DNA from 3 places in the Tardiphaga sp. P4_G1 genome. Region 2 is predicted to be linked to each of the others. Evidence: riboswitches for the same ligand, from Rfam matches in the RefSeq annotation. Region 2 holds a riboswitch; each other region holds the start of a gene.

Region 1 (3,275 bases), on a different contig from region 2:
TGGCCAATACCCATGCGGTGCTGGCGGCGCTCACGGCCAACAAGGCGGTCGACTGGGTGCTACATCCGTCGCTGGAGAACCATCCGGATTACCAACTCGCGAAACGCCTGCTGCCGCGCGGCGCCGGCTCCATCGTCTCGTTTGGTATCAAGGGCGGCCGCAATGCCGGCCGCAAGTTCATCGAAGCGCTGAAGCTGACCAGCCATCTTGCCAATGTCGGTGACGCCAAGACACTGGTCATTCATCCCGGAAGCACCACGCATCAGCAAATGGACGCCGAGCAGCTCAAGGCCGCCGGCATCGGCGAGGAGCTGATCCGTCTCTCCATCGGCATCGAAGCCGCCGATGACATCATCGATGACCTCGCGCAGGCGCTGCGCATCTCGCAGAAGGGCTGAGTGATGCAACTCACCGTCAACGGTCACGAGACCTATATCGCGAATGGCGGCCGCGCATTCGATCCTTCCCTGCCCGTGGTCGTGATGATCCACGGCGCCGGCTTCGATCACTCGACATGGGCGCTGCATACGCGCTGGTTTGCGCATCATGGCTTCGCCGTACTGGCGCCGGATCTGCCCGGCCATGGTCGCTCACAAGGTGAAGCGCTCACGACCATCGCCGATCTCGCAGACTGGACAGCAGCATTGATCGAGGCAGCGGGCACAAAGACTGCGCGGCTGATCGGCCATTCCATGGGCTCGCTGATTGCGCTGGAGACCGCAGCGCGGCATCCCCGTAAAGTCACGCGCCTCGACCTGATGGGCACGGCAGGGACGATGACCGTCGGCCCGGATCTGTTGAAGGATGCCGAAGCCAATCAGCACTCCGCCATCGACATGGTGTCGATCTGGGGGCTCGGCTTTCGCGCCGAACTCGGCGGCAGTCTCGCGCCGGGGTTGTGGATGCATAGCGGCGCGCAGCGCGTGCTGGAAGCCACGAAGCCGGGCGTGCTGTTCGCCGATCTCAACGCCTGCAATACATACCAGAATGCGCTGACTGCTGCGGCCCAGCTCGAAATCCCGGTCACGCTCATCCTCGGCGAGCGGGACATGATGACTCCCGCCAAGGCTGGCAAGACCCTGGCCGCCGCCTTGAAAAACGCCCGCACGGTGATTCTGCCGGGCACTGGCCACATGATGATGGTCGAGCGCCCCGACGACGTGCTCGCCGCGCTACAGCACGAGCAATAGAGTCTAGAAGTCTTCGATGACTGTTGCACCGCGCGGCGCGCTGTGCTTCCTGTCCTCTCAGTTATCGGTGCCTCCGCGAGGAGGTGAAACGGGAATGCGGTGCGGGGAAATATCCCCTATGCCGCGGCTGCCCCCGCAACTGTAAGCGGCCATTCCGGGTCCACAAAGCCACTGAATTTGCATCGCAGATTCGGGAAGGCGGACCGGGAGACCACCGCGAGCCAGGAGACCGGCCGGTAACGAGTTTCACACTCGTTCGACGGTGGGTCGACGGAAGGGGTTAAATGACTATCCGGAATTTGGCCGCAGGCACTGCGGCCGTTGTTGTTCTGTCCTGCTCTCACAGTGCTGCGCATGCGCAGTCCAGTGCCGAGCAGCTCTCCGAAATCGTGGTGACGGCGGACAGAGCACCCGAACAACTCAATCGCACTGGCAGTTCGATCAGCGTGGTGTCGGGCGAGACCATTGCGACCAGCAATCCCGGCTCGCTGGTCGATGCGCTGCGCACCGTGCCCGGTCTCGACATCACCGAAACCGGCGGCCCTGGCGGCACCACCAATGTCCGCCTGCGCGGCGGCAACACCGGCCAGACGCTGGTGATGATCGACGGCATCCGCGTCAATGATCCCACGGCGGCGTCCGGCGATTTCGAATTCGCCATGTTCACGCCTTCGGCGATGGAGCGCATCGAAGTCCTGAAGGGCCCGCAGAGCGCACTCTATGGATCAGACGCCATGGGCGGCGTGATCAATATCATTACCAAGAAGGGCTCGGGCCCTGCGCAAGTCAATGTGCGCACGGAAGCCGGCAGCTATGGCACTGTCGTCACGCAGGGATCGCTGACCGGCTCCAACGGTCCGTGGTCCTACGCTTTCACAGGTGGCGGTCAGCATTCGAACGGTTTCTCGCGCTTCGGCTATCGCATCCCTCAGTTTGAAGCGCTGTACCCCAATCTCGAACGCGACGGCTTTGATCGCGTCGGCGGATCGGCCAGGATCGGTTACGATGCCGGCGAGGGCATCCGGCTGGAAGCCGGCTTCGTGTCATCCTTCACGCGAGCCGCCTATGACGGCACTTTCAGTCCGACGTCGAGAGCGGTGCAGCTTCCCGACACGCCTTCAAATGTCACGCGCCTGCTTCAAACCGTTTACGGTCGCGCCTCACTGGATTCATTCGGCGGCATTCTCACGCATAATGTCACCGTGTCGAACACGCATACCGAGCGTTCGAACTATGACGTAACCTATCGCACCAACATGCTGCCGCAGAACACCACGACCAATATTCTCGACTACAATGGTGACAGCCTCGGCGCAGAATATCAGGCAAACCTGAAGTTCGGCGCATTTGGCTCGCTCATCTACGGCGCCAAGACGCAGAGCGAGACAGCCAAGACCTACACGACCGCCATCCTGCCGATACCGGCCGCTATCACACCCGCGCTGGCGAAACGCCAAGATACCAATTCGGTCTTCGCGCTGTGGTCGGTCCCCGTAGGCGAACGTCTCAACATCACATTGGGCGGCCGCGTGGACGACGTCGTGGATGTCGGGCGCTTCGAGACATGGCGTGCCACGGCCGCCTATACGATTACAGAAACCAGCACTAAGTTCCACGCCAGCGCAGGTACCGGCGCCAAGGCACCGACACTGTTCCAGCTGTATTCAACGGCAAACGGCACGCCGACGCTCAGCCCGGAGCAAAGCTTCGGCTACGACGCCGGCGTCGATCAGAGCCTTTTCAACGGCCGCGTGGTGGTCTCGCTGACGGGCTTCTCGAACGACTACAGCAATCTGATCAACTTCGTGACGCCGACGGGAAGCCCCGGTTCGTGTCCCGTTGCCCAAACCACAGGCTGCTACATCAACGTCGCCCGCGCCGAAACGAATGGTCTCGAAGTTGGCGCCAATGTGGACGTTATTCCGGGCCTCATGAAGTTCAACGCAGCCTACACCTACCTGCACGCGCAAGATCTCGGCAATGATACAGTGCTGGCACGGCGGCCGAAGAACTTCGCCCGCTTCGCACTCACCATCACGCCCACCGACAAGTGGATGATCGAGCCACGCGTAACCACGGTGTCGA
Region 2 (3,275 bases):
TTCGAGGCCATCAAGGCGCGCTTCAGCCAGGCCATCTGCTCCGGGCCGATGAAATACGCATCCGGACCATAGCTCTCCTGCAGGTTCGGGCCGTTGGGGCCGCGATAGCTGCGCTCGTCCAGCATGAAGACGTCGAGATGCGGGCCGTAATTGAGCGTGCGATAGACGCGGCCGGGTTCGGTCGGATTGACCGAGATCGGATACATCTCGTGAAAGGCACGGGCACCGCGCGCCGCCAGGAGCGTGATGTCGCGCTCCTTGTAAGACGACGGCAACTGCTTCGAGAGCGACCAGTTGTTGGTGACCTCGTGATCGTCCCACTGGCCGAAGATCGGGACCTGCGCATTGAAGGCGCGGACATTGTCGTCCAGCAGATTGTATTTGTGCGCAGCGCGGAATTCGTCGAGCGTCTCGGCGACCTTCGCCTTTTCCGGCACCGTGATGGTGTTTTTCCAGATCCTGCCGTCCGGCAGTTTCGTTTCAGGCAGGATCGGGCCGTCGGCGTAGATGGTATCGCCGGAATGGATCAGGAAATCCGGATTGTGCTTGCGCATGGTGGCGAAGGTGACCATGCCGCCGTCCTCGGCATTGATGCCCCAGCCCTGCCCGGCGACATCGCCGCCCCAAACAAAGGACACATCGCGGCGATCCGCTGGCGCCGTGCGGAAGCGACCGACGACGGGCTCGCCGACGATCTCGGTATGCGAGAGATCGCGGAATTTGACGCGGTAGAAGATGTCCTGTCCCGCGGGCAGATTGTCGAGCAGCAGCTTCGCCGTGAAATCGCTCTCGGGCAGCGCCGTGATAACCGGCAACATGCGCGCATTACTGAAGGATTCGGTCGTGGCGACTTCCACCATCATTTGCGCTGGTCTATCCGCACGCGACCAGATCATGCCGCTGCTCGTCCCGACATCGCCGGACTGCACGCCATGCGACACGACCGGACGATCCGCCGCGCGGCTGAGGTAAGGCATCGCCAGGAAGCTTGCGCCTGCTGCGGCTGAGTGCGCGAGGAAGCGACGACGGGATAAACGTAGTGCCATGGCGAACTCCTGATCCTGGCTCTGGCACCAGTGGCTCTAGGCAGATCGCTTGACGCTGCGATGACAGGTGATGCGCAATATCAACACCCGCCAAAGCAAGCTGCGAATGATTGGCAGCTTGATTGACACATTTGGAAATTTCACCTTAACGTGAACGCGACGGTTCCCTTCGGGGATCAAAAGGGAATGCGGTGAGGGGGATCCCCCGATTCCGCGGCTGCCCCCGCAACTGTAAGCGGCGAGCCTGCGCCAAGAGCCACTGGGTGTTCACCTGGGAAGGCGGCGACAGGCAGTGACCCGCGAGCCAGGAGACCTGCCGCCAGTCGTGGTCACACGCGAGCACATTGGGCGGGGTGTCCTGGTGGAAGTCACACTGCCTGTTTGAAAGCGGCGGGGCGACTTGGTTTGCGGTGACGTGCCACGTAACCGCGAGTCCTGTTCATGACCTCCGTTTCTCCCGTTGCATCGAAGCGACATACTCCCTTTCTTTATTCTGTTGCTCTCTCCTGCTTGTTGTGTCCGAGCGAAAGCTGGTCGCAAACCTCACAGTCGAGCCAGACGCTCGATCCTGTTGTCGTTCAGCCGTCAGCGACACCTCAACGCGCACGCCGCGCCACGAACGGCAATGCATCGCGCGCTGCGCGCTCGCGGCAACAGCGCAATGTCGCTGCCAATACCGGCGCGCCGGTTGCCACGCCGACAGGCGCTGTCTTCGCAGCGCCGACGCTCAACCTCACAGGCACTGCATCCACCGGCAGCCGCCTCGGCCTCACGCGCCTGCAGACGCCGGCCAGCGTCGAAGTGATCTCGGCAGAAACCATGGCCGAACGCGGCCAGCAGAACGTGCTCGACGCGGTGACGCAGAACGCCACCGGCATCACCGCCATCGGAGATCCGGGCAATGGCGGCGTCGCCTACAGCACCCGCGGCTTCTCCGGCACGGATTCGGTGAAGATACTGCTCGATGGCACGCGGCTCTATGTCGGCGCGGGCACCGTGAACTTTCCGTTCGACACCTGGTCCACCGAGCGTATCGAGGTGCTGCGCGGTCCGGCCTCCGTGATGTTCGGCGAAGGCGCGGTCGGCGGCGCGATCAACATCATCTCGAAGATGCCATCATGGATTCCGCGCAATCAGGCCGAGATATCGCTCGACAGCAACATGGAACGCCGCATCGCCGTGGACAGCGGCGGCCCGATCAACAAGGACGTCGCCTATCGCATCACAGCCACCGGCAACATGTCGGACGGCTGGGTCGACCGCGGCAACAGCTCGAACATAGCGCTGCATGCTGCCGTGCAGGTCAAGCAGACCGAAGACGTGGTCTGGACGATCTCGACCGACTACGGCGATCGCCAGCCGATGCGCTATTTCGGCACGCCGTTGATCAACGGCCAGTTCGATCCGGCGCTGCGCTTCAAGAACTACAATGTAGGCGACAGCACCATCCGCTGGCAGGATAGCTGGAATCAGGTGAAGACCGAGTGGCAAGTGGCCGACGGCATCTCGATCCGCAACACGTTGTACTACCTGTACAGCAAGCGGCACTGGAAAGAGCTCGAAAATTATGCGTTCAATCCGGCCACCGGCCTGATCGACCGCAGCACCTATCTGGAAATCTTCCACGACCAGCAACAGATCGGCGACCGCTTCGACGCCACGTTCAAGGGCCATGTACTCGGGATGGCCAACGAATTCGTCGCCGGCTTCGACGTCAACCGCATCGACTTCAAGCGCTCGACCAACTCGCCCTATGGTGGATCGTCGTCGGTCGACGCCATCAATTTCAATCCTGGCCTGTACTTCAGTCCCGATCCGCTTACGTCGGACTTCTCCAGCGTGACCAACCAGTACGCGGTGTTCGCCGAGAACCGGTTGTCGGTCACCGAGCAACTGTCCTTAATCGCCGGCGTTCGCCAGGACCAACCGACCGTCGAGCGGACCGACGTTCGCAATGCCGCCAACAGCTACAGCCGGGACTATTCTTCGACCAGTTGGCGCGCCGGTGTGGTCTACACACCGATCAAGGATCTGGCCTTTTACGGCCAGTATTCGGTCGCAGCCGATCCTGTGGGCGGCCTAATCACGGCGAGCAACGCCAACGCCAAATTCGATCTGGCCACCGGCAAACAGGTGGAGATCGGCGTCAAGCAGTCGTTCTGGGGCGGCCGTGGCGAGTGGACGCTGGCGGGCTATCAGATCGTCAAGAACAACCTGCTGACGCCGGAC
Region 3 (3,275 bases), on a different contig from region 2:
ATGTATACGCCGCCGCCCGCACGCGCGCCGATCGAAACCACCGGCTCCACGGCGCCGCGCTCGGTTGCAGCGACCAACGGCCTTGCCCGTGATGGCGGCACCTCGATCATCGTCGGCACCAGCGACACGCTCGACGGTCTGGCGAAGCGCTACAACGTCTCGTCGGCCGCGATCCTGCAGGCCAATGGCTACAAGGGTCCGCGCGCGCTGTCGCCCGGCCAGTCGCTGATCATTCCGCGCCAGGGCGCTGCGGCAACTCCGGCCGTTGCCGCTGCTGCGAGCAAACCTGCCGTCGGCGCATCGACCATGCATTTCGTCAATCGCGGCGATACGCTGATGAGCATCTCGCGCCGGAACAACGTGCCGGTCGCCGAACTCGCGCGCGCCAATGGTCTGGCGCCGACTGCCCAATTGAAGCTTGGCTCCAAGATCACGGTACCCGGCGCGCGTACGGCCAATGCAGCTCCTGTAGCAGCGCCGCTCGCTGCGCCCGTCGCAGCCGTGACGGCCGCTCCGGCTGGCGCGGTCACGTCCGCTGCCGTGGCCCGTGTTGCGTCTGCCGAGCCCGCACAGAAGGCCCGTCTGGCAAGTGCCACGACGACGCCTGAAGAAACCGCGCCGGAATCGCCGACTAAAGCCGCTGACGCAACCGGCGCTTTGCCGACGTTCCGTTGGCCGGTGCGCGGCCGCGTGGTCACAGGCTACGGCGCCAAGACCAATGGCAAGTCCAACGACGGCATCAACGTCGCCGTGCCGGAAGGCACGCCGATCAAGGCTGCCGAAGATGGCGTCGTTGCCTATTCCGGCAACGAGCTGAAGGGTTACGGCAATCTGGTCCTCGTTCGTCACTCCAACGGCTACGTCACCGCATATGCCCATGCGAGTGAGCTGATGGTGAAGCGTGGCGAGACCATCAAGCGCGGTCAGGTGATCGGCAAGTCCGGCCAGTCCGGTGAGGTTACTTCGCCGCAGCTTCACTTCGAGATCCGCAAGGGCTCGTCGCCGGTCGATCCGCTGCAGTTCCTCAACGGGGCGTAAGCGCAATCCACGAAGTGTAGTTCGCATTTAAGCAAGCCCGGCCTCGTGCCGGGCTTGATACGTTTGATCCCGGGGCTGCGGCCCACTCCAGCTCCGGAATCTTCGACGCGCTGCTGCGAGTGGGCAGCTTGCGCACGCAAGCTCGGTTGACTGCCGCGCGATGTTGCCCATATGTGAACATGTCGTGGTTCTTCGGGAAGGTTTGCCCGAAGCTAAGAGGGAAGCCGGTGAGGCGTTAAGCCAAGGCCGGAGCTGCCCCCGCAACTGTAAGCGGTGAGCCGCTGTCCATTAAAGTCACTGAGACCTGCAAAGGTTTTGGGAAGGCCGGACAGCAGCATTGACCCGCGAGCCAGGAGACCTGCCTCGACAACATAAACGTCCTCGGGCGGGGTGTCCCGGTGGTGCGGTTGCGATTCCGCGACTGCCGTCGTGGAATCCAGACGTGTCACTTTGGCCTTTTGCCCCCAATCATTGGGGTTAAGCCATGTCTACTGTGTCAAAGTCTACTTCTTCCAAGTCTTCTGCCAAATCTACGTCCTCGCTTCCTGTTGCTACATTGGGAACGTCACGGATCGGTCCGCGGCGTGAGCTCAAGATGGCGCTGGAAAGCTATTGGTCCGGTGCAATCGACGAGAATGCGCTGATCGATGTCGGCGTCGGGCTGCGTGCCGCAAATTGGGCGCGTCAGAAGTCGCTCGGGATCACGGTCATGCCGTCGAACGACTTCTCATTCTACGATCAGGTACTCGATACCAGCGTCATGGTAGGCGCCATTCCGAAGGTCTATGGCTGGAAGGGAGGAGACGTTTCCTTCGCGACCTATTTTGCCATGGCACGTGGATCACAAGGCGCCGCGCATGACGAGGCCTGTACACACGGCTCTCATGCGCATGACACGTCGCAAGGCGTACCAGCACAGGAGATGACCAAGTGGTTTGATACCAACTACCACTTCATGGTGCCTGAACTGGCGCAGGATCAGACCTTCAGTGTCGCATCGCGCAAGCCGATCAAGGAGTACGAGGAGGCGAGATCGCTGGGTTATCAGACACGACCTGTGCTAGTCGGGCCTGTGACCTATCTGAAGTTGGCCAAGAGCGCGGATGCGTCATTCGATCCGGTGACACTGCTCGACAGATTGCTGCCCGTCTATGTTGAGGTGCTCGGGGAATTGGCCGATAGCGGCGCCGAGTGGGTGCAACTGGATGAGCCATGTCTGGTGCTCGATCTCGACGCGCCGGCCCGGCAGGCGCTGCAAAAGACATATGCGGCTTTTGCCGAAGCGGTTCCGCAACTCAGGATCATGCTGAACACCTATTTTGGTGAGCTGGGCGACAACCTCGATCTGGCCCTGTCGCTTCCCGTCGCCGGGCTTCATCTCGATCTGGTCCGCGCGCAGGACCAGTTCGATGAAGTCGCTGCGAAGGCGCGGAAGGACATGATCCTCTCGCTGGGCGTGATCGATGGCCGCAATATCTGGCGGTCCGATTTGTCCAGTCTGCTCGATAGTCTGGAACCCATGGTCGATCTCCTGGGGAGGGATCGCGTTGAGCTCGCGCCGTCCTGTTCGCTGCTACATGTGCCGATCGATCTCAGCCTTGAGACTGATCTCGATCCGGACGTCAAAAGCTGGCTGGCTTTTTCGATCCAGAAGATGGAAGAGCTGGCCGCACTTGGAGCAGCGCTGGCTGGCAGCCGCGCTGATGTCGCTGCAACGCTTGCCGCGTCGGACGCCGCGGCGGCTGCGCGACTGGCATCGTCGAAGATCCACGATCTTGCGGTCGCCAAACGCGTCGCCTCTGTGGACGCGACAATGCGTCGTCGGGGCAGTGACTTTGCCACGCGCGCTGCCGAACAGCATCGACGCTTCAAGCTGCCGGCATTCCCGACAACGACCATCGGCTCGTTTCCGCAGACCGCGGAAGTGAGAAACGCACGCGGGGCCCATGTCAGGGGCACACTCAGCGATGCCGCCTACAAGACGTTCCTGCAGAACCAGACGGCGAGGGCGGTGCGCTGGCAGGAGAATATCGGTCTCGATGTGTTGGTGCACGGCGAGTTCGAGCGCAACGACATGGTGCAGTATTTTGGTGAGCAGCTTTCCGGCTTCACCTTCACCAAGCATGGCTGGGTGCAATCCTATGGCTCCCGCTGCGTGCGGCCACCTGTGCTGTTCGGCGACGTGTCCCGGCCGCATCCGATGACCGTCGAATGGTGGCAGTACTCACAGTCGCTCA

Evidence for each region. A riboswitch is a leader RNA that binds a small molecule or an ion and turns the genes downstream of it on or off. The one in region 2 is predicted to bind cobalamin.
Region 1: it holds a riboswitch for cobalamin, as region 2 does, so the genes downstream of both, AC1DUY_RS12995 (TonB-dependent receptor plug domain-containing protein) here and AC1DUY_RS19150 (TonB-dependent receptor) in region 2, are expected to answer to the same signal.
Region 3: it holds a riboswitch for cobalamin, as region 2 does, so the genes downstream of both, metE (5-methyltetrahydropteroyltriglutamate--homocysteine S-methyltransferase) here and AC1DUY_RS19150 (TonB-dependent receptor) in region 2, are expected to answer to the same signal.

Annotation. Positions count from the first base shown of each region.
Region 1 is NZ_JBFUJU010000005.1:58,308-61,582, reverse strand. It holds gene AC1DUY_RS13005 (O-acetylhomoserine aminocarboxypropyltransferase) at 1-398, shown strand, start outside; gene AC1DUY_RS13000 (alpha/beta fold hydrolase) at 402-1,190, shown strand; cobalamin riboswitch at 1,239-1,442, shown strand; gene AC1DUY_RS12995 (TonB-dependent receptor plug domain-containing protein) at 1,475-3,275, shown strand, end outside.
Region 2 is NZ_JBFUJU010000007.1:358,025-361,299, forward strand. It holds gene AC1DUY_RS19145 (alkaline phosphatase D family protein) at 1-1,046, opposite strand, end outside; cobalamin riboswitch at 1,192-1,381, shown strand; gene AC1DUY_RS19150 (TonB-dependent receptor) at 1,488-3,275, shown strand, end outside.
Region 3 is NZ_JBFUJU010000001.1:608,057-611,331, reverse strand. It holds gene AC1DUY_RS03010 (peptidoglycan DD-metalloendopeptidase family protein) at 1-1,038, shown strand, start outside; cobalamin riboswitch at 1,207-1,418, shown strand; gene metE (5-methyltetrahydropteroyltriglutamate--homocysteine S-methyltransferase) at 1,523-3,275, shown strand, end outside.